One region of the Ruegeria sp. ABF4_144 genome, then DNA from elsewhere that is predicted to be linked to it. Evidence: riboswitches for the same ligand, from Rfam matches in the RefSeq annotation. Region 1 holds a riboswitch; each other region holds the start of a gene.
What was found. A riboswitch is a leader RNA that binds a small molecule or an ion and turns the genes downstream of it on or off. The one in region 1 is predicted to bind cobalamin.
Positions count from the first base shown of each region.

Region 2: it holds a riboswitch for cobalamin, as region 1 does, so the genes downstream of both, ACXAGD_RS13645 (DUF4198 domain-containing protein) here and ACXAGD_RS02190 (ABC transporter substrate-binding protein) in region 1, are expected to answer to the same signal.
Region 3: it holds a riboswitch for cobalamin, as region 1 does, so the genes downstream of both, ACXAGD_RS04785 (DUF1636 family protein) here and ACXAGD_RS02190 (ABC transporter substrate-binding protein) in region 1, are expected to answer to the same signal.

Region 1 covers NZ_JBSWWK010000001.1:423,566-434,344, forward strand. The annotation lists gene ACXAGD_RS02180 (GNAT family N-acetyltransferase) at 1-411, shown strand, start outside; gene ACXAGD_RS02185 (NAD(P)/FAD-dependent oxidoreductase) at 476-1,735, shown strand; cobalamin riboswitch at 1,808-2,017, shown strand; gene ACXAGD_RS02190 (ABC transporter substrate-binding protein) at 2,325-3,848, shown strand; gene ACXAGD_RS02195 (ATP-binding cassette domain-containing protein) at 3,845-4,528, shown strand; gene ACXAGD_RS02200 (ABC transporter ATP-binding protein) at 4,522-5,247, shown strand; gene ACXAGD_RS02205 (ABC transporter permease) at 5,244-6,182, shown strand; gene ACXAGD_RS02210 (ABC transporter permease) at 6,175-6,963, shown strand; gene ACXAGD_RS02215 (hypothetical protein) at 7,096-7,392, shown strand; tRNA gene ACXAGD_RS02220 (tRNA-Met) at 7,753-7,829, opposite strand; gene ACXAGD_RS02225 (alpha/beta fold hydrolase) at 7,913-8,872, opposite strand; gene ACXAGD_RS02230 (flavin-containing monooxygenase) at 8,874-10,346, opposite strand.
Region 2 covers NZ_JBSWWK010000001.1:2,720,877-2,731,655, forward strand. The annotation lists gene ACXAGD_RS13615 (CHASE2 domain-containing protein) at 1-2,100, shown strand, start outside; gene ACXAGD_RS13620 (pyridoxine 5'-phosphate synthase) at 2,202-2,948, opposite strand; gene ACXAGD_RS13625 (pyridoxamine 5'-phosphate oxidase family protein) at 2,958-3,608, opposite strand; gene pdxR (MocR-like pyridoxine biosynthesis transcription factor PdxR) at 3,669-5,105, shown strand; gene ACXAGD_RS13635 (DUF3604 domain-containing protein) at 5,234-7,153, shown strand; gene ACXAGD_RS13640 (hypothetical protein) at 8,063-8,269, opposite strand; cobalamin riboswitch at 8,781-8,987, shown strand; gene ACXAGD_RS13645 (DUF4198 domain-containing protein) at 9,118-9,903, shown strand; gene cbiM (cobalt transporter CbiM) at 9,907-10,518, shown strand; gene ACXAGD_RS13655 (cobalt ABC transporter permease) at 10,515-10,779, shown strand, end outside.
Region 3 covers NZ_JBSWWK010000001.1:919,655-930,433, forward strand. The annotation lists gene cobJ (precorrin-3B C(17)-methyltransferase) at 1-699, opposite strand, end outside; gene ACXAGD_RS04760 (precorrin-2 C(20)-methyltransferase) at 696-1,424, opposite strand; gene ACXAGD_RS04765 (precorrin-8X methylmutase) at 1,421-2,050, opposite strand; gene ACXAGD_RS04770 (cobalamin biosynthesis protein CobG) at 2,050-3,177, opposite strand; gene cobN (cobaltochelatase subunit CobN) at 3,174-6,467, opposite strand; gene cobW (cobalamin biosynthesis protein CobW) at 6,471-7,526, opposite strand; gene ACXAGD_RS04785 (DUF1636 family protein) at 7,528-7,902, opposite strand; cobalamin riboswitch at 7,997-8,206, opposite strand; gene ACXAGD_RS04790 (LysR substrate-binding domain-containing protein) at 8,279-9,154, opposite strand; gene ACXAGD_RS04795 (NAD(P)-dependent oxidoreductase) at 9,258-10,214, shown strand; gene ACXAGD_RS04800 (LysR family transcriptional regulator) at 10,388-10,779, opposite strand, start outside.

The DNA of each region.
Region 1 (10,779 bases):
GCGCAAGACGCAGAGGCAGATGATCTGAAAGGCGTTATCGAAGTTGAAAATCGAAGCTTCGGAGGAGACCGGGCGGCATTGGTCAATTGGATGGCCTCGAATACACGCATTTCAGTCATGCGACGGAATGGCAAGGTGTCCGGGTATGCGGCTTGTCGACCCTTTGGACTGGGATATGTTGTCGGCCCTGTCGTGGCGGACAGTGTCCAAGACGCACAAGCACTGATCGCACGCCATCTGACAGGTCTTGTCGGCCAGTTTGTACGTTTGGACGTCATGCGAGAGAGTGGTCTGTCCCCTTGGTTGATTGACTTGGGGCTGATGCGTGTCAGTCAGCCACCTATCATGCAGCGGGGGGAGATGCCTCTCTCGCCGCAGCGCTTAGCGCTGTTTAGCCAGGCTCTGGTATGAGGTTGCAATGCCCGCTCCGTTAGCAACCATAGATACGGAAACAACACTTCCTGAGCAAACTGAGGTGGTAGTTATTGGCGCCGGCATCATTGGCACCACAACGGCCTACTATCTGGCGCGGAGCGGCATACCGGTTCTGTTACTCGAAAAAGGGCGCGTTGGAGGGGAGCAATCCAGCCGCAACTGGGGGTGGTGTCGTCAGCAGAACCGGGACGCACGCGAGTTGCCGATGGCAACAAAGGCGTTGGAGCTATGGGAGAACCTTGCAGGTGAACTGGGTGAAGATGTCGGGTTTCGCCGCTGCGGCCTTCTGTATCTCAGCAATGATCTGGCAGAGATCGAAACATGGGCGTCGTGGTGTCGTTTTGCTGCGGAACAGGGCGTAAAAAGCCACCCCTTGAATGCGAAAGCAGCTACTGATCGAGGTGCCTCGACGGGCCTTTCGTGGAAAGGTGGTGTCTTTTCGGAAAGTGACGGCATCGCCGATCCGGCTCGGGCCGTGCCGATGATTGCCAAAGGTGTCGCCGCCTTGGGCGGGCATGTTGTACAAAACTGCGCTGTGCGCGGTATTCTGACAGAGGCTGGACAGGTTTCGGGTGTCGTGACAGAGCGGGGCGAAGTTCGTTGCTCTCAAGTGGTTATGGCTGGGGGTGCTTGGGCTTCCCAATTCTGTCATCAGCTTGGGATCACCTTTCCCCAGGCCTCGATCCGGCAAACTGTCCTGTCAGTAGCACCGGGTGCAGAGGGTTTGCCGGCGGCTTTGCACACGTCGAAGGCGACCGTTACCCGGCGTGGAGATGGTGGCTATACTCTTGCAACCAGCGGTCGGGGCCAAATTGACCCGAGCTTTCAAAAACTGCGCTTTGCCCGTGACTTCCTACCCATGTTTGCGCGACGCAGGCGGTTGTTGTCACCGGGGATGGCCAAGGCTCCTCATGAAGCACGTTTTCGCTGGGATTTGGATAAGCGGACGCCAATGGAGCGACATAGAGTTTTGGATCCAGCTGCAAACCCAGCTATCGTCAAAACAACATTAGAGCGGAGCCGCAAGCTGCTGCCCGATTTAAAGGCTGTCGAAATTCAGGCTTCTTGGGCCGGGTTCATAGACAGTACGCCCGACGGTGTACCTGTGATTGACCTGTCTGAAACCCTTCCTGGGTTTATTCTTGCAGCTGGCTTTAGTGGCCATGGATTCGGGATAGGTCCGGCGGCGGGCCATCTGGTGGCTGATCTGATAAGCGGAACGCCTCCGATCGTGGACCCCAGTCAATTCCGACTATCCCGCCTGCGCGCGTCCTCTTGGGGGAAAGTCGCGGAATTCTGAATGTTGATCTGGTCGACAAGTACACGGGCGTGATCCACGCGCATTCTTTGCTTGATTTTTGCCTCAGCCATAATAAGCAGGACTGGCTTCGGTTCGGGCATTTCTTATGTCCGATGAAAAGGGAACGCAGTGAGGCCGACAAAGCCAAGTCTGCGGCTGCCCCCGCAACTGTGAGCGGTGAGCCAAGCCGGAACTGCCACTGACGTGCATTGGGTGCGTTGGGAAGGCCCGGCCCAGCGACGACCCGCAAGCCAGGAGACCTGCCGAAGAGTTCATCCTGTCCGGGTGCGGGGCGCGCCAAGGGCAACGGTCAATCCGTAGCGGTGACGTTTCATCGTCCGCGGAGGAGCTTTCCTTCAAAGACATCATAGGTTTGTTGGTGTTTCGGCACTGGCGTTTTTGGAACGAAAGGCGCATTGAATGCCCCTAAAAGATAGAGAGCGTCACTACACATCTGTGTAGAGGACAGTTTTCAAATTGCTTAAGAAGATGATTGTTATGTAATCACATGACGTGATAGCAGCGCTTTCATCGACCAAAACACCAGCGTCTCAAGCCAACAGATTTTCTACTTCAGAAGGAAACCCGAATGTCCATTTTCACTCGCATAGCTCTTTCGACTTTAGTCGCCTTTGCGCCCGCTGTTCCGGTCGTAGCCCAAGAGGGCAGCTTGCGGATTTCCAACGCTTTTGGCCCAAACGCGGAAGTTCCTGATCCTCGCGCGGGTTTTAATGGATGGATGTCGAACCAGACAGGTGTGACTGAAACCCTGATGGGGATCGACTATGACCTGAACCTCTATCCTCGTGTTGCAGAAACGATCGAGCAGACCTCTCCGACCACTTGGCGTGTCACGCTGCGTGATGGGGTAAAGTTCCATGATGGTTCCCCGGTTACGGCTCAATCGGTAATCGACGCCATTGAGCCAATTTCTCAGGAAGGCCATCCGGGCAACAACGCCCGGGTATCCAAATTGCTTGATCTGGCGGGTATGTCGACCGATGGCGACAATGTTGTGGTCTTTGAGACCAACAACCCGAACGCCGCATTCCCCTGGACGCTGGCCGAACCTGGGATCGCGATCCTTGGTGCGGAATCCGATGCCTATCCGATCAACGCGACTGGCCCCTATGTCTTCCGCGAGGCAATCCCCGATCAGCTCTATCGCGCTGAGGCCAACACTGACTACAGACTGGGCGCCCCGGGTCTCGAAGAGGTTCGCGTCGTTGTTTCGAGCGACCCGGCTTCTGCCGCGTTGGCGTTTGAAGCAGGTGAAGTGGACATGGTCATCAACTACCCTGAAACCGATTTCAAACGCATTCAGGAAACTGGCGCACTTGGGTTTTCCGCCTCTACAGCACGTCTCTATTTCTACACGGTCAACGCGGCGGACGGCCCGATGGCAAACCCGCTGATCCGTCAGGCCGTGTCGGTCGCAATTGACCGGCAGGGTATCGTCGACGCGGTTCTGTCAGGGGTTGGTGGCGCGCCTGCTGGCACAATGTTCCCGGAAGGTAAAGGCTGGGCTGCGGATATCCCGGCTGTCTACGATATGGCAAAAGCCGAGGCGCTGTTGGTCGAAGCCGGAGCTGTGAAAGAGGGCGGCCAGTGGATGCTGGACGGCGAACCACTGGAACTGGATATTGTCACATATTCCTCGCGCGCTGCCCTGGCGCCAACGGCTGAACTGACGCAGGCGTTTCTGCAGGCGATCGGTGTGAAAGCCAATGTGCGCGTCGGCGAATATGGCGCCAGCAACGATGCCATCGCAGCAGGTGATGCAGATATGTTCCTGCAGGCTTGGGTGATGACACCGCAGGGCGATCCCAGTGCCGTACTTGAAACGCTGCTGAAGTCTGACGGCGGATCGAATGCAGGGCACTATTCCAACCCCGAGATGGACAAGTTGTTGGAAGATGGCCGCCTGAACTTTGAGCACGAAGACCGTGCGGTCATTTATGACAAGGTGCAAGAGCTCATCGCGGCCGACGCCGCCCTGATCCCGGTCTTCCACGTCAATCAGGTAAACGTCGCGCGCCCCGGTCTGACCGGTTATGCCGTGCACCCGACCGAGACCTATTGGGTCACACACGAAACGAAGCTCAGCGAATGACACTCTCTGTTTCCGGCCTGAGCGTTGAACGCTCGGGTCGGACCATTCTTCACCCTACATCGCTGGATATTGAGCCCGGTGCGCGCATCGGGTTGGTCGGCTCTTCGGGGTCGGGTAAGTCTACTTTGGGCCATGCGTTAATCGACGATCTGCATCGGCAGGGCTGTGGCGTCGCTCACGTGCCCCAAAGCCCGGACGAGGCGCTGGATCCGTTGCGCACAATGAGGTTCCACTGGCGCGAAGCCGAAAAAGCCCTGAGTTTGCCGCATGATGCAAAGCGTCAGAAACGACTGTTTTCAGCCCTCGGGATCGCACATGGCGATTTGCGGAAACGCCCTTGGGGTTGGAGCCGGGGAATGCAGCAACGTTTTGTGATCGCCATGGCATTGATCGGGTCACCCGAATTGATCGTATTGGACGAACCGACATCGGCGCTGGATCCGGTCGTTGCGGCCGATACGATGGACTTGTTGGATCAATTCCTTGCAGGTCGCCAGACCGCAATGATCCTGATTACCCATGATTTGGCGCTAGCGGCACGACGGGTGACGCAACTGATGGTGATGGATGACGGGCGGCTGGTCGAACGGTCAAGCACACAAGACTTGCTGGAGCGACCTCAATCCGAACCGGCTAAACGTTTGTCGGCGCATAGAAACTGGATGGCGCTTCCATGTTGAATGTCGAAAACATCAGTGTACGGCGCGGAAAGTCACCTGCGCTTCAGGATGTCTCTCTGACCATCGAGCAAGGCAAAACACTTGCCGTTGTTGGGGAAAGCGGCGCAGGAAAATCGACGCTCATTGCCAGTATATTGGGGATGCTAAAGCCTTGGCGGGGATCGATCACTTGGTCTGGCGCGCCGGTTCAGACCTGTCGTCCTGCACTTGTGATGCAAGAGCCACGTGCGGCTTTCAATCCTGTGCTGTCACTGAAACACTCTGTTATGGAACCCCTGAAGGCACGCCGGGCGGGCCTGCCATCCCAACGCTTAGAGCGCCTTTGCGCAGGCTTGGAGTTGGCACCAGAAATTTTAAACAGGAATCCGACCGAGATTTCCATCGGGCAGGCGCAAAGGGTTGGGATACTGCGCGCGCTCATCGCCGCTCCGCCGTTGATCTTGTTTGACGAACCTCTCTCAGCCCTTGATGCGGTGACCCAGAAACACACGGCAAGTTTGATTGAAGACCTTCAAGCTGAAGAAGGTTTTGCGGCCCTGATTGTGACGCATGATTTGGGGTATGCCTGCGCCTTCTCACAGGAAATGGCAGTGCTGAAATCTGGTCGGATTGAAGAGGTCAGCACGCCGGCGGAGTTCATCGCTTCACCCAAAACGGAATACGGCCGCAAGCTGAGGGATGCGGCGTTTTCCCTTGGGGCCTTGGAGCGGGCAGCATGATCCGAGGTGCTCTAAGCCTTTTGCTACGGGCAATCGTCGTTCTCAGCGCTGTAGCAATCGCTACGTTTGTACTGCTTTGGAACGCACCCGGAGACCCGGCTCTTGCCATTGCCATGGCGCGATACCACGAAGTTGTGTCGACAGATGTTCTGGACCAGATCCGAGCGGAAGTGGGATTGGACGCTGGCTTCTGGGATGCTTTCAAATCTTGGATTGGCCCTCTTCTGGTTGGCGACTTTGGAAAATCCTCGGTAACTGGCCGCGAGGTCTGGCCCGAACTGATGGCGGCGGTTTCCTACACAGTACCTCTTGCGTTTCTTGCCCTTGCTTTGGGCTTGGGCATTTCGTTACCGCTCGCCATTCTGGCGGCAAAATGCCCGGGCAGTATTCTGGATCGCGCCGCGGTTGCGCTGGCATCTCTGGGGGCGGCCATTCCCGCCTATTGGTTGGGGTTGCTTTTGATTCTGCTGTTCGCTGTCTATCTGGACTGGTTGCCAGCAATGGGTGCACGCACGACAGCACATATGATCCTACCTGCTCTGACGCTTGCATTGGGCGTGGCTGCATCGCTGACGCGGATCATCCGATCGGGCATCCTTGAAGCACGGGAACAGCATTTTCTGCCCGCGTTCCGACGTCGTGGGGTTCCGTCAACGGGTATAGGCCGGGATCACATCGCCCCACACGCCACCATACCAGTGATTACGGTGCTTGGGTTGGAATTGGCTTTCCTGCTTGAAGGGTTACTGATGGTCGAGGTCATCTTTGGTCGCCCCGGATTGGGCGGCTTTCTGGTCTATGCAATCGAAGCACGGGATTTCCCAAAGGTTCAGGCCGTCGTTCTTTTGACCGCGGTGGTCTTCGTGGTCATAAATCTTGTCATCGACATGATTTACCAAGTGATCGATCCCCGGATCGGAGAGCATGATGCGTAGTGTAATCGCGTTATCCTGCATCTTCGCGATGCTTGCGTTGTTTGGCCCGATGTTGGCCCCATATGATCCAACAGCAATAAACATTCCAAATCGTCTGAGTGCACCTTCGGCTGAATGGCCGTTGGGAACAGATGCCCTCGGTCGCGATATCCTTTCACGGCTTTTGTACGGGGCGCGTTGGTCGTTGGGGTTAGCCTTCCTCATTTCGGTAATCGGCATGTGCATCGGAACACTGGCGGGCCTCATAGCTGCTCAAGGCGGGAAAACAGCGGATTGGTTGGTCATGCGAGCAACCGATACATTCCTCGCGTTCCCGGAGTTGGTTGCGGCTGTTGTCATTGCAGGATTGTTGGGTGCTGGAACCGGTAGCCTGATATTTGCACTCAGCGTCACAGGTTGGATGCGCTATGCCCGCGTGGCCCGAGGGATCGGCCTGGCCCAAAGGAACCGCGGCTATGTGGTCCAGGCGCAGCTTGCGGGGCTTTCCTCGTTAGCGATAGCGCGTTGGCACTATCTGCCTGCACTTATACCTTCGCTAACCGTTGTCTGGACTGGAATGTTTGCCCGAGCAATTTTGGGGATTTCGGCGTTGGGCTTTCTGGGCTTTGGCGTTCAGCCCCCGATGCCGGAATGGGGCACCATGCTTCTTGATGCCCGGATTCATATGCGTTCAACGCCGTTGCAAATGATCTGGCCCGGACTGGCGGTGGTGACATGCGTACTCGCCATAAACCTCTGTGGGGACGCGTTGCGAGATGCTCTGGCAAAGCAGAACACATGATTGTCTTATTATTGGGATACCCAGACTAGCCTGCTGGATTGGCATGGGCATAAAGCGCCCTCACATTACCAAGCCGAGCGAGGTGATGTTCAACGGGAATGCCCTGAAAAAGCTGTTGGCCAGCGGCCATGATTGGACACCTTGGCGCGGAACAAATACAACCTGTGCACGGTGATGGCAGGTTTCATTTCCGATCTTCGATCCAACCGAGTAACCAAAAACTGTGCTGCTCGGTTTACCCTTCATGGTGACCAGTTTGCCATCAGCGCGGAACTGCCCATGATCTTTAATGAGCCAAGCTATACCTTCGACCAGCCCTATACCGGGGCCACCAAGTTCAACAAGCGCTACACCTCTTTGTTTGGCGACTTGAAAGCTGGGTACAGGAGTTCGATAGCGCCGTCTGTCCGGATCGGCTGGATGCGGTGAAATACCGGATTCGGAAAATCGAAGACAAGAAGACCGCCTTCTAGCTCCTGCTACCGCATGGCAAGTTCTATCCGGATTTCGTAGCGATGCTTGACGATAGGATAATCTTGGTTGTCGAATACGAGGGCGCGTATCTCTGTGACTCAGGAGATGCCAAGCGCCAGATCGGCGGCGCATGGGCTTACGCCAGCGGTGGCCAATGCCTTTCCTGTATGCCGACAGACCCGGGGTTCGATCTTATGGACAGGACAATCGGTTGGGTCCGGGCTAGAAACCTTCTCGCAGGGTCGCGGATCCGTCGGATAAGCGGCAGGGAGGATTTTGGTCGTTGACCGCAATATTCTGATTTTCAGGGGGTTTTGGTAGCGGAGGAGGGACTTGAACCCCCGACACGCGGATTATGATTCCGCTGCTCTAACCAACTGAGCTACTCCGCCATGAGTGAGAGGCGATTTAAGGGAGGGGCTGCATAGGGTCAAGAGGGAAAAGACGGTCAAAGCCGGATTCTTTTTCACCCCGTTCAAACCGCCTCGGGTTTGGTACGTGCACCTTCCGCGATCTGGCGGATGAATGCAGCGCATGCCTCTGGAAGGGTGATAAGGATCATATGACCTGCTCCTTCTATCCGTTCGTTGGTTAGGCCGAACTGCTCCATCGGGTCGCCCTGTGTCTCGGCTGGCAGGAGCGCGTCTTGCGTGCCATACAGAATCCCTCCCGGTACAGTCAGTTCACCGTATCGCGCCATCTGCGCCTCAATGCTGTTATCGATGCCGGCAACATCCTGTGATCCGGTGATATAGGCGGACGGCCGCAGCCCCAGCGCGCCGCCCGCGCGGTCGAGAAAATCAGCGGGCGCGGGTTCCGGGGCGAATACGACATCTAGTGTGTGCGGTGCGGTTTTGGCGGCCAATGGAACGGCCAGAGTGTTGCCGATCAGGCTCCGCAGCCACTCGGCACGTATTTCAAGCGGTTTGAAAACCTGCGGAGTGGATGGCAATTTGTGCGTCAAGGGCGCCAGAAGGGCGAGGGCTTTGGTCTTTTCGGGATAGTCCAGTGCCATCGCCAGCGAGACCGCCCCGCCCAGAGAATGGCCGACCAGAATTGCATCCGTGATGCCCTTGGCGTCCAGAAGCTCCTGTATCATTCGCCCCTGTTCGGGCAAGCGCCCCAGATCGGCTGTATCCCTGGTTGAATACCCGCAACCGGGCCGGTCAACCGCGATGACGTGGTAGTCATCGGCCAGCAAATCGACCAGCGCATAGGTGAAGTGTTGCAACTGTCCGGTCAGCCCGTGGATCATGACGATGGTCTGCTTCGCTGGATCCCCTCGCTCGATGTAATGAATGCTGCCGCCGTTTACCGGGATGATTTCGCCTATCTGAGGAACCCGCTTCTGCCCATCGGCCGTCAGTTTTCGGGTCCAAACGTTCATGCCGACGAAAAATGCGACGATCAGCAGGAGGATGGTCAACAAAGTCATATCAGTGGTCTCCGCCATGGGGTGGGGCAGGGTGGTACTGTTCCAGCCCGGATCGGGCCATACGCTTTTCATACTCGGATACGGTGCCGGGCCAAAGCGTTGTGTTGCGGCCCTGGTCGTCCTGATACCAGGATGAGCACCCGCCCGCCTGCCAGACGCTGTTCAGGTGCCGTTCTCGCATCTCTTGCGTAAAGATCGCCTGTTTTGCCGGGTCTGGGGTGATCGTATCAAGCCCTTCGCGCTGCATCTGCTCCAGTACGCGGCCGATGTGGCTGACCTGCGCCTCGATCATCAGCACAACCGAGTTATGCCCCAGCCCGGTATGTGGTCCCAGCAGCATGAAAAAGTTCGGAAACCCCGCGATCGCGGTGCCAAGATTGGCCTGCATTCCATCTGCCCAGGCTTCGCGCAAGGACACCCCATCCGCACCAGTGATGTCCAGACGCTCAACCATGTCGGTCACGTGAAAGCCAGTGCCCCAGATCAGAACATCTGCCTGGGACCGGGTGCCGTCCGACGCGACGATATGATCGCCGTCAATCGCGGTGACGCCATGCGGGATCACGGTGACGTTGTCTTGCGCCAAAGCCGGGTACCAGTCATTTGAACTGAGGATGCGTTTGCAACCGATCCGGTAGTTTGGCGTCAGGCGCTGGCGCTCTTCGGGATCGGTGATCGCTTTTTCAAGCGAATGGCGCCACATCTTCATGGCAAAGTTCACCATCCGCTCTTCGCCCCGAAATACCCGGTGGCGGTATTCGAAGATCATGTAAATCAGCTTGCGCCGCAGCCGGGGCAGCATCGGGATACGCCGGTACAAGCGGCGGACCCATGGTGCAATCGGACCATCCGGGCGCGGCAGCACATACGGCGGGGTCCTTTGAAAGATCAATACATGCGAGGCAGACTTGGCAATTTCCGGCACGAACTGAACGGCCGAGGCCCCTGTGCCAACCACCGCTATGCGCTTGCCGGTGAAATCCGTCTCATGATCCCACTCGGCTGAGTGGAAGCGCGGTCCGGCAAAGCTGTCGGCCCCGGGGATGTCCGGAATGCTGGGGTGGTGCAGCGCGCCGATGGCCGAGACCAGAAACCTTGCCGTCCAGTGTTGACCTTCTTCGGTTTCCACTTGCCATCGGTTTCCGTCCCATTGGGCGGACTTAAGCTTTTGGTGAAAATGGCACAGGTCGTACAGCCCCTCGTTATGACAGACGTTTTTCAGGTAGGCCTGAATCTCAGCCCCGCCCGCATAGGCGCGGCTCCAATCCGGGTTCAGGTGCGTCGCCATCGAATAAAGATGTGAGGGGATATCGCAGGCGACACCGGGGTACGTGTTTTCGCGCCATGTTCCGCCGATATCACCGGCTTTCTCAAGGATCGCAATACTGGTTATGCCGCGATTGCGGGCCTCAAGCGCCATGATCAGCCCCGAGAACCCAGCTCCGATAATCAGCATGTCCACGTTGTGCTCCATGCGCCCGCCCCTCCCAAAGCGACCGTGATGGTTGTTGCTGACTATAAGCCGGAAAGGGTTTGTGAACAGCCTCCCGTTGGGTCAGGGGGGGGTCGATCCGGGTTCGGCGGTTGGTGCCCTGCTTGTTCACTGGGACCGCGTCCTCGAATCGCAGATGCGAGGGCAAAGTAGGTAAATGTCCGGTTGCGGCGGGTCCAGAGCGCGCCTGGAAAAACAGGATCTGGTAGCATTCACCGAGGTGCGCATGAGGCATACTAAATCGAGTGTTAGTTTTATTCCGGGTAAAATTCTGAGTTCAGTTAGCTGAGGGCGGATTATTGGCCACGTCCAAAGATATATGTCGCAAAACTGCAAAATATGTCGGTTCCAGCCCGAACAGGATGAAAGCGTCAATATAGGCAGGAAAACCAGCAACTGCCACGTTTGACTGGCA
Region 2 (10,779 bases), 2.3 Mb from region 1:
TCACCGCGAGAGTACAACCCCGAGCTTCCCATACGTGTGGTGGATATCGACGAGCAGTCGCTGGCAAATTGGGGGCAATGGCCCTGGCCCAGAACCCTGCTTGCACAGATGGTCAAAAACCTGGGCGAATACGGCGCTGCCGCGATCGCTTTCGACATATTGTTCGTCGAGCCCGACAGGTTCTCGCCAGCGCGGCTTTTGAACGACCCTGCCCTTTCCGGTGTGGTCTCGGTGGATCGTCATGCCACAAAACTCGACAACGATGTGCTGTTCGCGCTCGAAATCGCCAACTGGCCGGTCGTTTTGGGCGCCGCTGCCCGGCAATCCGGAGATGGCAGGGCCGTCACTCCCCACGCTGGCATCGTTGAAATCGGCGAAGCGCCAACCGCCGGATTGGTAACAGTCCCGCATTGGACGCCCCCTGCTCCGCCATTAGATCGCAGCGCAGCGGGTATCGGTGGGGTCAACGTTTCGCCTCTGGGCGGCATGGGGATCATACGCCGTGTTCCCGTCCTGTGGGGCGGCCCGGACGGGGCACTTCCGGGATTGGGCATCGAAACGCTTAGGGTCGCGTTGGGCGAAACCATCATCATTGCCGAGGGCACGCCGGACGAAGCTGGCATCATGCTGGCCGTCGAGATCGGAGAGTTCCGGCTGCCGACCACCGAAAACGGCGAGGTTTGGGTCCGGTACAGGCGCGACAATCCAGATCTGTATCTATCGGCGGCCGATATCATGCAGGAACCGGACAACCCCGCTTTGCGCGCCGAAATTGAGGGTCGGATTATCCTGGTCGGCACTTCGGCCGCCGGTCTGTTCGACATGCACCAGACGGCGTTGGGTGAATCTGTTCCCGGTGTATCGATCCACGCGCAAGTCCTCGAACAGATTCTGACTGGTGAAATGATGAGCCGCTCGGATGTGACCGCGGCGCTTGAGTTGCTTTCTTTCGTCACCCTCGGCCTCGTTGTCATCGCAGTCATGGCCCGGTTCGGCGCGGTGGCCTCATTCGTGGCAGGAGGTGCCTCAGCAGCGGTCGTGCTTGGCATCAGTTGGCTTGCTTTCCAAAACCAGTTGATCCTGTTCGATGTCACCTTTCCGTTGATGGGCGGAATGGCCAATTTCGGCTTGCTGGCGGGCTATCTGTTTATTTCGACCGAGCGGGAAAAGCGGGTGATCCGGCAGGTCTTTTCCCACTATGTTGCTCCCGAAATTCTGGACGAAATGGAAGGAACAGGCCATCAGCTGCAACTGGGTGGCGAAACGCAGGAAATCACCGTCATGTTTTCCGATATCCGGGGGTTCACCCCGTTGTCCGAGTCGGTATCGGCCACTGATCTGGTCGCCCTGTTGAACCAGTTGTTTTCGCAGATCGGCGATCAGATCCTGCTGGAACGCGGCACCATCGACAAGTTCATCGGTGATGCGGTTATGGCTTTCTGGAATGCGCCGGTACCGGTCGAGGATCACCCCTGCCGCGCGGCACAGGCAGCGTTGCTGATGCGGCAAGCGCTGATCGACTTCAATGCCTCGGACGTTATGAAGGGTCGGCCACCGATTGCGCTGGCCACCGGCTGCGCCACCGGTCGTGCCTGTGTCGGCAATATAGGGTCCAAGCGCCGGTTCAACTATACCGTGATCGGGGATGTGGTGAACGTCGCCGCGCGAATCGAGCAGAGCTGCCGTCACGTCGACTATGACATTCTGGTTTCATATTCGGTTTACGAGAAAACCAGGTATGACATGGCCATGCTCGAAGCCGGGTATGTCGATCTAAAAGGGAGAACCGATCTGGAACCAGTCTTTGTTCTGGTTGGTAACAAGACCATGCTAGGCACACCCGCGTTTCAAAAGTTGGAAGCAACTCACAAGGTGCTGATTGCAGCCATTCGTGATCGCCAGCCTGCGGAACGTGTCGAAGCGATATGCGAGGATTGTATAGCACAGGCGCGCCATATCGAACCCGGCTTGCTGACATTCTATGGCGCATTGTCCGGCCGGGCGGCGGACTTCAGGTCGGAGTTCCAGTCCAATCAATTAATTTTCAGCCACCACAAACGCAAAACAACTCCATCCGTCCGAGGTGTTTCGAACAGATGATCATGCCCGTACACAGCGTATGGAGCGTTTAGATGTACAAGGTGGGGCACGATCTTGTTGTCAGCATTGCCCTTTTTGCCAAACTCTTTTCCCGACAGTCATCATCCCTCGGACGGCGCGCAGGACTCGAGATAGCGACGAACGGTTTCGGCCATCCCGAATGTCAGCGCATCGCAGAACAGCGCATGACCGATAGAAACCTCTGAGATCGAGGGGATGCGGGTGATCAGCTTGCGCGTGCCGCCGACCGTAAGGTCATGCCCCGCGTTGACCTGCAAGCCCTGCGCCTCGGCTTCGGCAGTCGCATCGGCCAGCCGCTCTAGTTCGCGTTCTTCGGTGATCGGATCGTTGTAGGCACCACCGAAGGGGCCAGTATAGAACTCGACCCGATCCGTCCCTGTCTGCGCTGCGCTGGTCATGTACAGCGCCTCCGGGTCGCTGAACAGCGACACGCGATGACCCTTTTTCTTCAGTCCACCCACCACGTCTGCAAGCATCGCGCCCTGTGCTTCGAATTCCCAGCCATGGTCACTTGTCGCCTGCGCCGGATCATCCGGCACAAGCGTTACCTGATCCGCACGAACCTCATGAGCAAGCGACAAGAAGTGCGCGTCGGGATAACCTTCGACATTCAGCTCCCGATCCGGAAACTCGGCATCAAGCAATGCACGCAGCGCCCGCACATCGCCGGGTCGGGTGTGGCGTTCATCTGGCCGTGGGTGCACCGTCACCCCCGCCGCCCCGGCTGCAAGGGCGATCCGGGCCAGATCCAGGATATCCGGCCACGGGTGCTCGCGCCGGTTCCGAAGCAAGGCCGCAACATTCAGATTTACCGAAAGGTCCGTCATGCCGCCGCCCTACAACCGAAAAGACTGCACATGCTCGGGTACCTGGACCCCATCGATATTCCGGGGATCGGCGATCGGATCGCCAACCGTGGTTCTGACGGGAATGACCCCGGCCCAAATCGGCAAACTATAATCTTCTTCTTCATCATTGGGGCCGCCGGCGCGGGTCTTGGCGCTGCCTTCGGAAATCTCCATGCCAAGAACCATGGTCGCCTTCAGATCCTGCGCGTGATCCGGCCGCAGGCTTTCATAGCGCCCGGGGAAAAGGCCATTCACGAACCGGCCGAGCTTTGCCAGCTTCTCCTCTGGATCTTCGACTTTGACAGCGGTCCCAAAGAGCGTGACTGAGCGCGAGTTGACTGAATGGTGCATCCCCGACCGCGCCAGCACAAAGCCGTCAAGGATTGCGACTGACAGGCACACCTGCGCGTCGCGTGCGTTGCGCAAGGCGCGACTGGCCGAAGAGCCGTGCCAATAAACGTGATTCCCTTCGCGCCATTGCAGGGTTGGCGTGACAAAGGGCTTGCCATCAATCACGTATCCCACGCTGCACATGGGCTGCGCGTCCAGAATTTGGTTGATCGTAGCACGGTCGAAATGCCCCCGCTCATGCGATCTGCGCAAGCGTGTTCTGTCGGTTACTTCCAGTGTCTCGTTCATAGTCATAGCTCGGGTTAGTTCTTGCTATGCCCGTAGTGCACGGGTATTGGATGTTTTCAAATGTCCAATTTTGAAACTTTTTCTAAGGCCAATTTGCACCGTGACCTGTTTGCGATCTCGCTGGATGCGTCGCTGAAGGCACCGTTGCAGGCCCAGTTGCTGGAGGCGCTGCGGTCCGTCGTCTCAAAGTCTCCGGATCTGGCCGGCGCACGTCTGCCCGCCAGCCGGGCTCTTGCGTCCGAGCTGTCAATTTCTCGCACGACGGTTCAGGCGGTCTATGACCAGATGATCAGCGAAGGATATCTGGTCACCCGGCAAGGCAGCGGAACCTTTATCGCCAGCGAGATCACGCACCTGTCACACCCACGGCCTATCCCGCGTCCGGCCGGTCCGATGACCGCGGAATGGCGCACCTTTCAAACCGGACTGCCCGATCAAACCTTGTTGCCACACCGACAATGGGCGCGTCATCTTGAACGCGCATGGCGAACCCCAACGCCAGCGCTTTTGGCCCGCCCGGACCCGCTGGGCTGGTATCCGCTGCGTGAAGCGATCTCGGACCACCTTACTGCGTGGCGTCACCTGTCCTGTGATCCCGGTCAGGTGGTGATCACCTCTGGCGCACGAGAGGCTTTCGAGGTGATTTTCCATGGCCTGCTGGGCGTGGGCAAGCAGGTCGCGGTTGAGGACCCCTGCTGGCCCAAACTGCACACAATTCTTGCTGACACAGGCAACAACGCCCATCCCGTCCGCATTGACCAAGACGGAATGAATATTGAGCGCATTCCGAACGGAATACATGCCACGATCGTCACCCCCTCGCGGCATTATCCAACGGGGGTGAGCCTTCCCCTGTCCCGCCGGGTCGCCTTGCTTGAGCGTGCTCAGCAGACCGGAACCGTCGTAATCGAGGACGACTATGACAGTGAATTCCGTTATCGCGGGCAACCCCTGCCCTCACTCTCGGGGCTGGACGGTCTGGACAACACGATTTACCTGGGCAGTTTTTCGAAACTGGTCAGCCCAGCGCTTAGGATCGGCTATCTGGTGGTCCCCAAACGCCTTCTGCCCAGCACATTGGCCTATCTTGGCCGCGTCGGTCCCCGCGCCTCACTGATCCCGCAGCCCGCATTGGCGGCGTTCATGAACAGTGGTGAGTTTGCAATGCACCTGCGTCGAATGCGACGCGTCTATGCCAAGCGTCAGAGCCACCTTCTTGATGCACTATCCCCTGCTGCGGACCTACTGGACCTTCAACCCGATTCCTCCGGAATGCACTTATGCGTGTCGGCAAAGGATCCTCTTATTGCTCGGATGTCCGATCTTGAGATCAGCAAACAGGCCGACCAAAACGGTCTGCGCGTCAGTGCCTTGTCGGACCACTGCGTACTTCCTAAAAAACTGCAAGGGCTCTTGCTGGGATACGCAGCCTTCGACGAGGAGATACTTTCGGACGCAGCAGAACGATTGATCACCATCCTTCGCACACAAGCCTGAACTGCCTCGCAAAGCAGCGCGTACGCCCCTCGAAGTTTTTTACAAATGCGCCAAGCAACATGATATCGTAAAAACAAGATATATATTTTCTTAACTCTAATCGCGGTGTCTGTGAGGGGGAGGTTCACATGCTTCGACTGTCTTTCTGCTTTTTCACTTTGGTATTCCTGCCAGCAAGTGTGATGGCTGACGCTGTCCCCAGCAAGGAAGCCGCCGAGGGGACCTTTGCTGAACGACCATTTTCACCCTATGCCAATCGGTCCTTCCCGGAACGTCCGCTGTGGGGCGATACCCATTTGCACACCGGGCTGTCCTTAGACGCCGGTGCGTTTGGCAACACTTTGCTGCCCGATGATGCGTGGCGGTTCGCCAAAGGTGAGCAGGTCATTTCCTCGACTGGCCAACCCGTCAGGCTGGCCCGGCCGCTGGACTGGATGGTGCTAACCGACCACACCGATTTGATGGGTTTTGCCCCCGATCTGCAGGCGGGCAAACCCGGTGTTCTGGCCGAACCGAAGGGATTGGAGTGGTATGAGGGTTACAAAGCCGGTGGCGAAGACGCGGCGAAAGCGGCGTTTGATATCATCACCAACTTTTCGCAGATGACCCTGCCCGAGCTTTTGCTTGAATCCTACAGCCCCGGTGCGGATGCCTTTGCCTTTACCTGGGAACAGATCGTTCTGGCCGCGGAGCGCCACAACGACCCCGGCAATTTCACGGCCTTTATCGGGTTTGAATGGACCTCGGTTCCTAAGGGGTTCAACTTGCATCGCAACGTGATGCTGAGGGATGGACCAATCCGGGCGCTGCAGATGGTGCCACCGGTGACGCAACCGCCTTATGGGGATACCGATCCCAAAGCGCTCTATGCCTGGCTTGAGGAGTATCAGTCGAAAACGGGCGGCCGCGCCGTTGCTTTTGCCCATAACGGCAACCTGTCGAACGGATGGATGTTCCCGACCGAAGACACCTATCACGGTGGCAAGGTCGACGAGGAATATGTTCAGAACCGCGCCAAGTGGGAGCCTCACTACGAAGTCACACAAATCAAAGGCGATGGCGAGGCGCACCCGTTCCTTAGCCCCGATGATGCCTTTGCCGACTATGAAAACTGGGATGTCGGCAATCTGGATATCACCGAATTGAAAACCGAAGACATGCTGGCCGGGGAATACGCACGCGAGGCCCTGAAACGCGGTCTGGCGCTGGAAGAAAAGTTCGGCGTGAACCCTTATAAGTTCGGGATGGGTGGAGCGACCGACAGCCATACGTCACTGGCCACCGCCGAGGAAGAGAACTATTTCGGCAAGTCCGTCAGCGCGGAACCTTCGGCCACGCGGGTCTTGCACCCGTTTGTGGAAAGCGATCTGGGGGCATTTGAAGGTCATACGCTGGTTGCGTCGGGTTACACTGCTGTTTGGGCGGCCGATAACACACGTGCGGCCATTTTCGATGCGTTCAAACGCCGGGAAACTTATGCAACCACCGGCCCCCGCATCGGACTGCGGTTCTTTGGCGGTTGGGATTTCACTGAAGAAGACTTGTTGACCCGGCTTGTTGCTGATGTCGGCTACACTAAAGGCGTCCCAATGGGCAGCGACCTGCGCCCGCGCGAAGGGGATGGTGCCCCAAAATTCTTGATCGGCGCTCTGCGCGACCCGATTGGCGCAAATCTGGACCGGGTTCAGGTGGTCAAGGGCTGGCTGGACGCCGAGGGAGCGCTGCAGGAAAAAGTCTATAATGTGGTCTGGTCTGATGATCGTGAGATGGACGCGGATGGCAACCTGCCCGAGGTCGGCAACACCGTAAATCTGGACACCGCAAGCTGGAGCAACACAATCGGCGCATCCGAACTGGTCACGGTCTGGACCGATCCTGACTTCGATCCGAACGAGCGAGCTTTCTACTATGTGCGGGTTCTTGAAATTCCCACCCCGCGCTGGGTGCTGTATGACAAGCTGCGCTTTGGCATCGATCTGCCAAAAGAGGCACAGTTGATCCATCAGGAACGCGCCTATTCCTCGCCGATCTGGTACACCCCCGGCTAAACCGCAGTAAAGCTAGACTGTCCGAGCGATGTGTTAGCCTGTCCCTCGGGGCAGGCGCCCACGCCGTAGGCCCAATACCCGCGCGCATGCTCCGCAGAGTTCCAATCGACCTCAGATCACCGCCACGATCACCACCCGCAAAAAGCAGCGCCAAGGACTACGCCCGGTAGAAGCTTACCAGTCCGCGGCACGTTTTGCGTCGCGAACCGCTTTCAGGCCCGGATCTTCAAAACCTCGACCGTCCGGATTTTGTAACGTGGCAACACGTGGGGCGCAGAACTCGGGGTCCATAAGTAAGCTGGCGTCACTAGCGGGTTTGAGGCCAAGCAGTATTGCATTACTTTTTGGTTTTCTCATTGGGATCCCATCAATCGAAAAGTCTGCACGGCAGTACTGGTCCAAACAGCTAACGATGCGGTCTTGAGGTTTTCTGGGGCGTACCTGCCTCAATTCCGCCAGTGCGCCTTCACACGGCTTCAGGGACCCGCGCGGGGTTAGAACTGCCACTCGTAGGAGGCCTACAAAGCCCGTGTGGATATGTCGGCACCAAGGGTCGATCTCGCCTTAAGGCGAAGGTTGCCCCCGTGATTAAAGGCTTTCTCATAGCTCAAACCAACCTCGCCGACTGTATTGGTACCGCTACCAAGGAGGCGGTCAGGCTGCCGCCGCCCACGTCAGTCGAATAGCCCCGTCTACGAATGCGTTGTTGCCTGTCGCACGCCCAAAGACTGCCCCGGAGCTGCTCGCGCTGCCAGTGATCCCACCCGCGCCTGAAACTTCAACCACGTTAAAAAACGCGCTGCCGTTCGCAGTATTCACGTCTATCTTCAGCGCGTCACTATTCTCGAAGCTGTCAGACAGGCCCAGCAACTCGATGACGTCTCTGCCGGCATTGGTGTTGCCCCTGACCTAAACCTGGACTGCGCCGGTGTTGGTCAGGGTGCTTGTGCAATCCGGAAGGGCAAAGACGACCAAACCCAGTCCGGCCAATGGTTTCGCCTCGATCGATCCGGCGTCTCTGATAACCAGGTCTTCATCCACCACATTGATGAACGGAGACGTCCGCGCGCTATCGATCACCTCGGCATGCCCCGTCGTTGCCGTGACGGCTACCACCGACAAAACCCAGCAAGAGCGAAGGCGCAATACTCGCTACTCTACCTTTCCACTTGCCCCCGCGCTCGAACGCACAATCTCTTAGCTCGATCTGCATGTAATTCTGCCCTATCTGGCTATTCTCCGTTCCCCGGGATGCGAGGTTGTATCCCAAGCATCAGCCGCTGGATGCGCCATTTGTTGGCACTCCCATGAGCCGGGTTAAAAGAGTGAGAAAATGCGGGAATAGCGCGCCTGAGGCACGGGCCACTTTGTCTTCGAACAACATGACGCAGGCGCAAAAGAGTGAGGCTCTGAACGAAAGCGTCAGGCGTTTCTTAGAGGGCATAGATAGTCGCGCTGCTTGTAAGGCGGCTGAATTCCGCCCGCTCCCTAAAAAACCAACAGCATCCTCAAGGCCCCCAGACCGGAACGCGAGGCTTCGCGGTAGAGGGGCAACGCGAAAGTGTGCAAGATAGCAATCGTTGAGGTGCCGCAAAATTTGAGTTGACTGACGACGGATGAGTCTGGCATGCGCTTTTGCATGTTTGGTTCCGGGTTCGCCCGGATAAAAGGGAATGCGGTGCGGGTTCTGTCAAACGACAACCCAATGCCGCAACTGCCCCCGCAACTGTGAGCGGCGAGCAAGGCTGATATGCCACTGGGATTTTTTCCCGGGAAGGCCAGTCCGATGCTTTGACCTGCAAGTCAGGAGACCTGCCAGACATGCACCCCCGGAAGGGGTGCGTCACCGATGCCGGGGTGCGCGTCGGGCCGGTGCCCACAAAAGGGCACAAGGTCCCGTTTATCCCGTCGTCAAACAAAATTTATGTGCCGGGGTTGGCACAACGGGACAAGGACAAGACCTTATGAAAAAGCTGCTCTGCACGGCTGCCGCTGCGCTGGCAATTCCTGCCATGGCGCAGGCGCATTTCCTTTTGGAATACACCACCAACACCATGATCGAGAAACCGGGCGATGTGCCGGTCAAACTGATCTTTTGGCACCCGTTCGAAAACGGCCACGTCATGGATCTGGAAAAGCCGCAAGAGTTCTATGTGATCCACAACGGTGAAAAAACCGACCTGCTGGGCACACTGGAACCCGTTCGCTTCACCGGTGGTGAAAACGAAGGGGCGGCGTTCAAGGGCTCGGTTCCTGTGAAACGTTCCGGCGACTACGTGTTGGTTACCGTTCCTCAGCCTTACTATGAAGAATCCGAGGATATCTACATCCAGCAGCTCACCAAAGCGTTCCTGAACCGCAACGAGCTGCCGACCGACTGGATGAACCCGGTTGGACTACCGACCGAGATCATTCCGCTGAACAAGCCGACCAACGTCATCGCGGGCTCGACCTTCACCGGACGCGTTCTGGCCGATGGCCAGCCGGTTGCAGGTGCCGAGATCGAGATCGAGTACATGGCCGCCGAGCCGGACATGGACAGCGCTGCGTCCTCCACTCCGTCCGTTTCGCCGATGCCCGGCGGTGCTGTGGTCGCCATTTCTGACGACAACGGCTATTTCTCGTTCGGCGTACCAAAGGCCGGCTACTGGGGCTTTGCCGCACTTGGTGCAGGCCGGGCAACAGAGCATGAGGGCAAAGAACTCAGCCAGGATGCGGTCATCTGGATCCGCGCCTGGGACATGGAGTAAGAAATGCACATCGTCGACGGAGCCCTGTCCAACCCGGTTGTCATTGGCGGCGCAGTTGCTGCCGCGGGTGGGATAGCAATGGGTCTCAGGTCGCTGGACCTTGATCGCATCCCCACTGCGGGGGTGCTTTCGGCCACGTTTTTTGTGGCCTCGCTGATCCACGTCCCCATTGGTCCGTCGTCGGTGCATTTGATCCTGAATGGCTTGGCCGGGCTGTTGCTCGGCTGGGCCGCCTTCCCGGCGTTGTTCGTCGGGCTTTTGCTGCAATCTGTTTTCTTTGGCTTTGGCGGGCTGACGGTTTTGGGGATAAATACCCTTAATATCGCACTGCCTGCCGTTCTGGCAGGTATGGTGTTTGGCCGCCTGATCGCAAGTGGCTCACCCCTGCACGGCGCGATCTGGGGTGGTGTTGGGGGCGCTTTCGCTATCGCCGCCACAACCGGGATGGTTGCCATATCGCTGGCTTTGTCCGGCGATGAATTCCTGCCCGCCGCCAAGCTTGTCTTTTTCGCGCATATCCCCGTCATGGTGATCGAAGCGGTGTTGACCGGGTTCGCCGTTTTACTAGCTCGCAAGGTTAAGCCGGAACTCTTTGTCAAAGGGGCAACCACATGAAGCATCTGGTTCTAATTCTGGCCTTTTGCTGCGCGCCTTTGCCCGCGCTGGCCCATAAGGTCATCGCAGGTGTCTTTGCATCGGGCGACGCCATTGAAGGTGAACTTGGGTTTTCAAACGGCGATATGGCAAGCGATACCGAGGTTGTCGTAACCGGGCCGGACGGGACCGAGTTGGGTCGCGTGGTCACAGACGCGGACGGGTTCTTTATCTACACACCAACTTCAGCCGTTACGCATACATTCTTCGCGGATCTCGGCG
Region 3 (10,779 bases), 500 kb from region 1:
CACGCGGGTCAGGGAGGAGCCGACGATGACCACTGTCTGCATGTCGGCCATATCCGGCGTCGCCTCGGCCAGTGTTGAAATCCGGATTGCTTCATCTGCGCGGGAAACAGCGCGGGCAAACAGGATCAGGCGCTCGGGCTCGCATTCTTCACGCAGGATTTCCAGCGTTTTCACAAAGCCTTCGGGGCGGGATTTTGAGCGCGGGTTATAGAACGCCATCGCGAAATCCCCCTGCGCGGCAAGGCGCAGGCGTTTTTCGATCAGAGACCAGGGCTTCAGGTTGTCGCTGAGGTTGATGGCGCAGAAATCATGCCCCAAAGGCGCACCGGCCCGAGCCGACGCCGCCAGCATCGCAGTGATGCCGGGCAGGACGTCGATGGGAATGTTACGCCATTCGGCGGGGCCGTTCTCCAACGCCTCGTAAACCGCGGCTGCCATCGCGAATACGCCCGGATCGCCTGACGAGACCACAACCACGCGTTTGCCTTCGGCCGCCATCTGCAGCGCGTGCCGCGAGCGGTCGATCTCGACCCGGTTGTCACTGGCGTGCAGCGTCAGCCCAGGGCGTTCAGCCACGCGCGCGACGTAAGGGATGTAACCAACGATATCGGTGGCCTCGGCCAGCGCGGCGGACACCTCGGGCGTCACCAGGTCTTCGTTACCCGGTCCAAGACCCGCGATCTTGACCCAGCCGCTCATGGGCGCCGCCCCTGACCATGCACGATGATGATCGAGAAATAGGGGGTGACCTTGTCACAGGCCTCTGACAGTTTTGTCACCGTTTGGTTTGGCATCTGCGCAAATTCCACGATCCACGCCCGGTCATACAGACCAGCCGTTTTCAGAGCCCGTTTCACCTTGTCGATATTGCGCCCGATCTTCATCACGACCAGAGCGTCGGTCTGGGCCATGCGCTGCGCCAGATCGTCCTCGGGCAGGGTGCCGACCAGTACGGTCAGCACGTCATCGCCCCAAGTGATCGGATCGCCGGTCGCCGTCCACGCGCCGGACATGCCGGTGATGGCGGGCACGACTTCAACATTAGCTTCATCGCGCAAGCGGCTATAAAGGTGCATGAAAGAGCCGTAGAAGAACGGGTCGCCCTCACACAGTACCACCACGTCTTCGCCCTGATCCGACAGGGATTTCAGATGTGCGGCGCAGTCTTGGTAAAAGGCCGAGAGCAATTCGTTGTAACGCGGATCGGTCAGCGGGATTTCGGTGGTGACGGGGTATTCCATCGGGAACTCCACCGCGTCGCCGGGAATCATACCGTTGACGATCTTACGCGCCTGACCGCTGCGGCCCGGCTTGCGGAAGAACGCCACGTGGCGGGCGCTGCGCAACAGGCGGTCGGCGCGGACGCTCATCAGGTCCGGGTCACCGGGGCCAAGGCCCACGCCGAATATCTTGCCCGCGCTCATTCGGCACGGCTCGCGATGGCGTTGACAGCGGCGACGGTGATAGCGCTGCCGCCCAGACGGCCTTTGACGATGCAGGACGGCACTGGCTGCGCCTCCCACAGAGCGTCTTTGGATTCGACCGCGCCGACAAAGCCCACAGGGCAGCCGATGATGGCAGCGGGACGCGGGCAATCGGGGTCTTCCAGCATGTTCAGCAGGTGGAATAGCGCAGTGGGGGCGTTGCCGATGGCGACCACAGCACCTTCCAGATGCGGGCGCCACAGTTCCAGCGCCGCGGCGGACCGGGTGTTGCTCATCTCGGCTGCCAGAGGGCGCACGCGTTCGTCATGCAGGGTGCAGATCACCTCGTTGTCGGCAGGCAGGCGAAAGCGGGTCACGCCTTCGCTGACCATGCGCGCGTCGCACAAGATCGGTGCACCGTTTTCCAGCGCGGTGCGGGCAGTAGCCACAAAACCCGGGGAGAAATGCACGAACTCTTCCAACCCGACCATCCCGGCGGCGTGGATCATGCGGACCGCGACCTGCTCTTCGTCAGCGTCGAACCGGGCCAGCTCAGCCTCGGACCGGATGGTGGCAAAGCTTTCCTTATAGATAGCTGCTCCGTCGGTTTCGTATTCATAGGGCATCAGGTGAAGTCCATGGTCATAAGTGTTTCTTCGGTCAGGCCGTACTGGCTGGGCTCATCCCCCGCACGGCCCTGTTTGACAAGATCAAATCGTCCATCATGGCCGACTAAAGTGACATCTGCCGCACCCATTCGGGCGCATCCCTTAGAGCAGCCTGAGACATGCAGACTGCCGCTGACACGTGGCGCCAATGCGCGGGCGATGTCGCGGGTTGCTGCCTGCGCCTGCGGGCAAAACGGTGCACCGGGGCAGGCGTCGGTGGTCATCAGCGGGTCGGTGCTGTCGGTCACAAAGGCTGATGCAGGGATCGCCGCCCCGCCTTCAAGCAGGATCAGCCGCCACGGGGTTACCCGCAGGGCGGATGCGCCGGTATCTTCGATCAGGCCGAACAGACGCCGCGCGGGCAATTGCCCGAAGGCCGCGCCATACATCGCGCCCAGATCACAGGCACCGGGTTGCAGTGGCGCGCCGATGGTGGCTGGTACACTGCCCAGCCAATTCTGCGGCAAGCCCTGCGCCGCAACCACGCGCGCCATCCGGCGTGTTTCGGGCGTAAAGTGTTCGGCAAACCACTCGGCCAAGGCGATCACTCGGTCGATGGCGTCCGCTTCTGCCACATGGCACCCGGTGTCACAGCCGTCGGCGCGCAGGATCAGCCCCTCGGTACCGGTTTCGATCCTGATATCTGCGGAGTCACTGGCCAGCAGACGTTCAGGGCCGGTATCGACGGCAAAGCCGAACTTCGCGGGCAGGGCAGGCAGTTCGCTCAGCCGGTTGATCAATTGTTGTGTCAATCGAGCGGTCACGTCTCCGGTTGCATACAAAGGCGAGACAAGGATATTGCGCCGCACTTCGATGCCGGGTTCGGCGTCCAGCAGGTCCAGCGCTGCCAGTTCCTCCAGCAGTGGCTGATGATCGGTCTCTTTCACGCCACGCAATTGCAGGTTGGCGCGGTTGGTCAGGTCGATAGTGCCGTTGCCATAGCGGTCCGCCAGTTCACACAGGCCAAGCGCCTGCGCCGCGCTTAGCCGGGCCAGCCGAGGACGTACACGTACCACCAGCCCGTCGCCCGACATCATCGGGCGATGAGCGCCGGGGCACCAGCCTTGAACAACGGGGGCGCTCATCTCAGCCCCTCCAGATCTGCTCGGATCGAATTGCGGCGTGTGTTCCACAGCCCAGCCTCTAGCAGCGCCAGGAACCTGTCCTTCATGGCCTGATGTGCCTGCGGGTTGGCCTCTTGCAGGAAGGCATCGACCTCGGCGTCACCCAGCGTGGCGTCATGGTAAAGATCGAATAGATGCGGTGCCACCGTTCCGGACAGATGCGCGAAGGATGCCATGTGGTCCAACGTCGCCGCGATCTCGGCAGCACCCCGGAACCCATGCCGCTGCATCCCCGCGATCCAGCCGGGGTTGGCAGCGCGGGCGTGGACGACGCGGCTGATCTCTTCGGGCAGTGTCCGGGCGCGTGGGTTCTCTGGGTTCGTGTTGTCCAGATGATAGAGCTGCGCCGTGCCGCCGGTGATCTTCTTGGCGGCAGCGAATCCGGCCTCGTGCGTCGCATAGTCATTGGCCAACAGCAGGTCGGTCTCGGTCAGGTCCTGCAGATGAACGAAGCTGTCGGCACTTGCGACACGCCGCGTGATGCCCTCTTTGTCTTGTGCGATATGCTCGCCTTCAAGCGCGAAGGAACTGGCCTCCAACCAGGCTTCACCGGCCTGAGCTCGTGCCTCATCCGTGTAGGTCTCAGACAGGTGGGTCATGTTCAGGCCATAGCTGCCGGGGGCAGGGCCATAGACGCGGGCGGCAGGGGCCTGACCGGCGTACGGATTCCAATCCTGAGCTTCATCCCGGCCCGCCAGTGCCCGCACGGCCTGACCGAACAGAGCGGAAAGTGTCGGAAACACATCGCGGAACAACCCCGAGACGCGCAGCGTCACGTCCAGGCGCGGGCGGCTGAGGTCGGTGATGGGCAGTACTTCGATGCCCGAAACCCGTTCCGAGCCTTTGTCCCAAACCGGCTTCACGCCCAGCAGGTGCAATGCCATGGCGAATTCTTCGCCAGCGGTCCGCATGGTGGCCGAACCCCACAGATCGACGATCAGACCCTTGGGGTAGTCGCCTTCTTCCTGCAGGTGGCGCCGCACCAGTTCCTCGGCGAGTTTCACCCCTTGGGTGTAGGCTGCACGGGTCGGTACGGATCGCGGGTCGGTGGTGTAGAGGTTGCGCCCGGTCGGAAGCACGTCTGAACGACCGCGGTAGGGAGAGCCGGATGGACCGGCTTCAATCCGTTTTCCAGCCAGCGCGTCGATCAGGCCGTTGCGCTCGGCATGGGCCGAGGGCGCTGGGTCAAAGTTTCCGGTTACCTCGGGTACGCGGCCAAAGATGTGCAGACCGTCGCCGAATTGGCTTTCCTTGATGTCACAGACAAAGCGGTCGATGCGGGTGATCGCCTCGGCGGTGCAGGTGGCCTGATCGAGGCCCAGATCGCTTTCCAGCCCGATGGATTGCGCCTCATCGCGGATGTCTTCCTGCAAGCGGTCGCGGCGCTTGGGGTCCAGCCCGTCTGCGTTCGAGAACTCATCCAGCAGCGATTCCAACCGTACCATCCGATCCGGCGTTCCGCTTTCCTTTAGGGCGGGTGGGATGTGGCCAAGCGTAACGGCCCCAATCCGGCGCTTGGCTTGCGCTGCTTCGCCGGGATCGTTGACGATAAAAGGGTAGATCACCGGAAGATCGCGGATCAGCGCTTCGGGCCAGCATTCATGGGAAAGCGCGACAGATTTGCCGGGCAGCCATTCCAGCGTGCCATGGGCGCCGATATGGATCAGGGCGTCCGCGCCCAATCCCGTACGGAGCCACAGATAGAAGGCGACATAGCTGTGGCGCGGGGTGCGCGACAGGTCGTGATAATCGTCATCGCGAAGTTCGGGTGTGCCGCGTTCAGGTTGTAGTGCAATCAGAGCTTTGCCACGACGCAGGGCGGTGAAATGGAACGCACCATCCGCGAAGGTCGGATCGTCCTCGGGGGTGCCCCAGACGTTTTGCAAATCCACGCGCAATTGTTCAGGCATCTCCGCCAGAGCGGCCTGATAGGCGTCCAATGGCCAGGCAAGGCGAGCGTCTGGCAGGGTCTCGGCAATGGGTTCCGCCGGAGCGGTGTCATACCCCTCGCCCTGAAGGTCTGACAGCATTGCCTCGGCCGAGGCCAGCGCGTCAAGGCCTACAGCATGGGCCATTTGCCAGTCTTTACCGGGGTATGTGGAGAGCACCAGCGCCGGGATCTGATTTGCTTTGGGCTTGTCGTTCAGGTTTAGCCACCCGGTGACGCGATCGATGATGGCTTCGATCCGCTCGGCTTCAGCCCGGTGGGCGAAGCGGGAGTATTCCAGATGCGGATCGCGTTTACCCGGTTCCTTGAAGGACGCAATGCCCGCCGAAATGCGGCCGTCCACTTCGGGCAGCACTACATGCATGGCGAGGTCGGCGGGTGAGAGGCCCCGTTCCGCCTCGGCCCACGCTTTGCGGCGGGACGTGGCGAGGGCGACCTGAAAGACCGGCACATTCGCCGCGTCCAGCGGCGAGGTGCCTGACGCGCCTTTGCCTGAGAAAGAGGTGGCGTTGATAATCGCCGAAGGTTCCAAACCGACGATGTTTTCGCGCAGCCATTCGGCAGCTGCGGGAGCTTTGAGGGACGGGGCGAACATGCCCACAGCCTCGAACCCGCGATTGCGCAAGCTTCGGATCAAGGCCGCGACCGGAGCTGTGTCTGCCGAAGTCAAATAGGCGCGGTAAAAGGTGACGACTATGCGTTTCGCGTTGCTTGAGAAGGCAGCTTCCGCCGGGATCACGCCACGATCCGGGCACCATGCACCGCAGTCGGGCAGGGTTTTAGCCCCCATCACTGGACCGGCATAAAGACCCGCCGCCAGCGCCATCTGCGCCAAAGCGGCTTGTGCGGCGACCTCTCCACCGGTATCGCACAGATGCGCCAAGCGGCGCAGAGTCGAGACGGGCAGTGTGGAATAGTCATCCAACCGCGTGTCTTCACGACCATCTGCGGGCAGTACTGCCAGCGCAATGCCCTTGGTCTGCGCCAACGCCAGAACCTGCTGCAACCCGTACGACCAGTAAGGCACGCCGCCGATCAGGCGGATCAGGATGCCTTTTGCGCCCTCCAGCGTCTGTTCGACATAGGTGTCAACGGACAGAGGATGTTTCAGCGCGGTCAGATTGGCCAGCCGCATCGTGGGCATCCGCCCCTCGGGGCCGCCACCGCGATGCCAGCCTGCCGCGAAAGCGCCAAGGTCGCTGTCAGAAAAGGACAGCACCACCAGATCCGCCGGGCTCTGGCCCAGATCGGTCGGGGTTTCGGTTTCTTCTAACCCGTGGCTTTCGCGGAAGACGACGTGCATGGCTTACTCGGCGGCCTCGGTCAGGCCCACGAGGATATCGCGGATAGCTGCCTCTTTGATGTCGTCATGCTCGGCGATGACCACCAGACGCGAGCGGCGCTCTTCACCGGGCTCCCACGGACGGTCATACTGGTGACGCACGCGGGCACCAACAGCCTGCACCAGCAGACGCATCGGTTTGCCTTCAACGGCGGCATAGCCTTTGACGCGCAGGATGTTCAGCTCATTGGCCAAGCGTTCGATTTTGGCGACCAGATCGGCGGGGTCGGTCTGTTCCGGCAGTTCGACGATGATGCTTTCGAAATCGTCATGCTCGTGATCATGGTGGCCGTCATGATGCGACGGACGGGCGTCCATGTCGTCTTCGGCGGCGGCTTCCAGACCCAGCACAACGCGCACGTCCACCGCACCTTCGGCCACTTCAACCACGGGCAGCGGGCGTGGAGCCTCGGCTGCAATGATCGCCTTCGCTTTGGCAACGCCTTCAGAACCCGCCAGATCAGGCTTGGTCAGCAGGATGATATCAGCGCAAGAGATCTGATCCTCGAACACCTCGGACAAGGGCGTTTCGTGGTCGATCGAGTCATCGGCCAGACGCTGGGCGTCCACGGCTTCAACGTTCGGAGCAAAACGACCAGCGGCGACGGCTTCGGCATCGGCCAAAGCGATTACGCCATCGACAGTGATCTTGGACCGGATATCGGGCCAGTCGAACGCCTTCAGCAGCGGTTTGGGCAGGGCGAGACCGGATGTTTCGATGAGGATGTGATCGGGGCGTGGCTCTAGCGCCATCAGCGCCTCGATAGTGGGGATGAAGTCATCGGCAACAGTGCAGCAGATGCAGCCATTGGCCAGTTCCATAATGTTTTCCGCTGGGCAATCCGGGATGGCGCAGGATTTCAGGATATCGCCATCGACACCGACATCGCCGAACTCGTTGACGACCACGGCCAGACGCTTGCCCTGGGGATTCTGCATCAGATGCTTGACCAGCGTAGTCTTTCCCGAGCCCAAAAAGCCGGTGATCACAGTAACAGGGAGTTTTTCGAGGTTTGACATTTTAAGCTCCAATCGGGGGAATACGGGCCGCACAGTTCTTGCGGAAATGCTCTGGGCGCTCACGCCATTTGACCAAGCCATCTTCGGTGGCCAGATACTTGGTCACACCTTCGATGATGGTTTCGACGTGGTCGGTTTCATTCAGGTTTTCGTACACGAAGGTCCAGCGCGAGGGCCCGCCGCGTAAAACGATCGAACAGCCCTGGTCACAGTTTGAAAGGCACTCAACTGGTTTCAGTTCGATGCCTTCGGGCAAACCAGCGTCTTCCAATGCTTTGTGCAGCAAGGTGCCCGGTCGCTGCGAGTCATCCTCGACAGGCACGCCACGACGGCAAGTGGTACAAACCAGCAATTCCACTGGTGTGGTCTCAGTCATGTCTCTCATCCCCCCAAAACCTATTCGTGGGGGACGGGGTTTCATGCGGGCCACGTATTCCGACATGGACCCGACACCGGAACACCCCGCCCGGTTACAACTTCGGGTGCTGGCAGGTCTCCCGGCTTGCGGATGTCAGAGGCTGAGCTCTGGCAGGTGTCCCGCCTTCCCGGCCTTTTGGGCCAGTGGCTTTGGGCACCTTCTCCGGTCACGGTCGCGGGGGCGGCTGCGTTTGACGGAAGTTCCGCTGACGCATTCCCTTTTCATCCATCCGGGGATGGACACCAACGCAAGCGACATGCGGCACGGGCAGGGGCCTTGTCAAGCGCGAGACGGGGGCAGAAACCTCTTGGAATGGAAAAGCGACCAGCTTGGGTCAATCCGCGGCATCTGTTGCCAGCCGATCCCGCAACCACGCGCAGAACAAACCCGCCGCCGCTGTGGTCTGGGTCGCCCGTTCGGCGCTGACCAGATAGTGCGACTGGGCAAAGGGAATCGCGGCGCCTGCTATCGCAATCGGTGCACCTTGCCGGATTGCGTTTTTGGCGAACCGTTCCAGGATCGTTGCATACCCCGCGCCGGCCATCACAAGTTGCAGAGCCGCGACCGTCGTATCCACCGAATGCTGGGGCGGTTGGTCGGGAGGCGCAATGCCGTTGGCCTGAAAATACCGCGCCCAGTTGTCCTCGTACCCAAGGATATGAACCAGCGGCCCTTTGTTCAGTTTCGGGGAGCCGTCCCCGGCTCGGCAGACCGGAACCAGCTTTTCATCGGTGAGTTTTTCGGATCGCACCCCGGGCCAGTCGCCATAGCCAAGCCGGATTTCCACATCCACATCGCCGGGTGTTCCGCTGTCGTTCCAGATGTGCGAGACCAGACGGATAGGAATGTCCGGGTGTTGTGCGGTAAAGTCCGGTAGTTCAGCGGCCACCCAATAGGCTGCCGTCGAAATCGCGGCCCGGATTGTCAGGGTCTGGTGCGAGGCTGGGCCAAACAGGCTGTTGGTGGACAGGGCGATATCGGCCAGCGCGCGTCGCACAGTCAGAGAATAGGATTGCCCCAGCTCTGTCAGCTCCAACCGCCGCGCGTTCCGCGTGAACAGCTTTTGCCCCAGCTCGGCCTCAAGTGACCGAATATGCAGTGATACCGCCGTCTGAGTCAGGCCAAGTTCCCGCGCGGTTGTGGTGAAATTCAGATGGCGTGCGGCGGATTCAAAGCTACGTAGCCAGGCGGGGTTTGGAAGTCGGTCCATCTATCACCAAAATATTTTGCCGATAATGCGTGTTATTATTCATTTACGCTTTGGGCATGCAATAGCGATACTTTGCGCAAACAGCGACCTTCGGGAGGGTAATATGAAAGTCGGATTTATCGGTCTGGGCAATGTTGGCGGCAAGCTGTCGGGATCGCTTCTGCGCAACGGGATTGACCTGACGGTCCATGACCTCAACCCCGATCTGGTGGCCGAATTTGTAGCCCAAGGTGCCAGAGCAGCGGAAAACCCGGCGCAGATGATGCGGGATTGCGATGCGGTTATAACCTGTCTGCCGTCGCCTGCGGCCTCGGATGCCGTCATGCAACAGATGCTGCCCGAGGTCGGATCCGGCAAAATCTGGATGGAGATGTCGACCACCGACGAGGCCGAGGTCAAACGCTTGGGCGCGATGGTGATCGAACGCGGCGGCGCCGCTGTTGATTGCCCTGTGTCCGGCGGGTGCCACCGGGCGGCGACCGGCAATATCTCGATCTTCGCAGGGTGCGACCGTACTACATTCGAGCGGATTTTGCCGTTCCTTATCACGATGGGGCGGCGTGTGCTGCATACAGGTGAGTTGGGCACGGCCTCGGTCCTGAAGGTTCTGACCAACTATCTGGCCACCGCCAACCTGATCACCTGCGCCGAGGCGCTGGTAACTGCCAAGGCTGCTGGAATGGACCTCAACACCACTTATGAGGCGATCAAAATCTCGTCCGGCACGTCCTTCGTGCATGAGACCGAAAGCCAGGTCATCCTGAACGGATCGCGGGATATCTCTTTCACGATGGATTTGGTGAAAAAGGACATCGGTCTGTTTCAGGACGTTGCAGACCGTGCCGGAGTGCCGTTGGAGATCAACCCGGTGATGATCAAAATCTTCGAAGATGGCATCGCCCGCTTCGGTGAGCGCGAACTGTCACCGAACATTATCAAGCGGTTAGAGGAAGCCACCGGTCTGAACATCACGGCCCCCGGGTTCCCGCCCGAGATGCTGGACGACGAGCCCGAAGAGCCGGGGTACGAAGTCATACCGCAGGGCCAGCAGGCAGGGTGAACTACCAGGCGGTGCAGTGCAATCAGTAGCAAACGAAGGGCTGTCCCGGAAGGGGCCGCCTTTTTCCGCGCCGGATGTGTTTGCCTGCGAGACCTGTTCAAATGACGGGATTTCGACGAGCGGGCAACCTTTGTAGACATCAAACTGTGACTCTCGGCCTTTCCTCCAATCGCTTACCGGCGCTTGGGTTCAAACGCGGTTAGTAGAAAATCAATGGCCAAACGAACGCGTCGCGGCAAAAGACGCCCGTCGGGGTAGACAATCCAATGCGCTCTTGCGGCGTCTGCATCTTCGAAATCCTCAAGCAGCAGCTGCACTTTGCCTTCAGCAACCAGGTCCTGAATGTTCTCGTGCGCTGTATAGGCAATGCCCAGCCCGCGTTCGAGCGCCGTGCGCATCAGCGGAATGCTGTTAAAGCGAAACCTGCCACCGACCCTGATCTGCAAGGGGTCTTTGCTTTCGGGATCGCGAAACATCCACGTGTCGCTGGTGGTCACAAGGCAGGAGTGGTCTCTGAGATCCTGTGGTCTTTCCGGTGCTCCGTGTTGTTCTAGGTAGGTGGCAG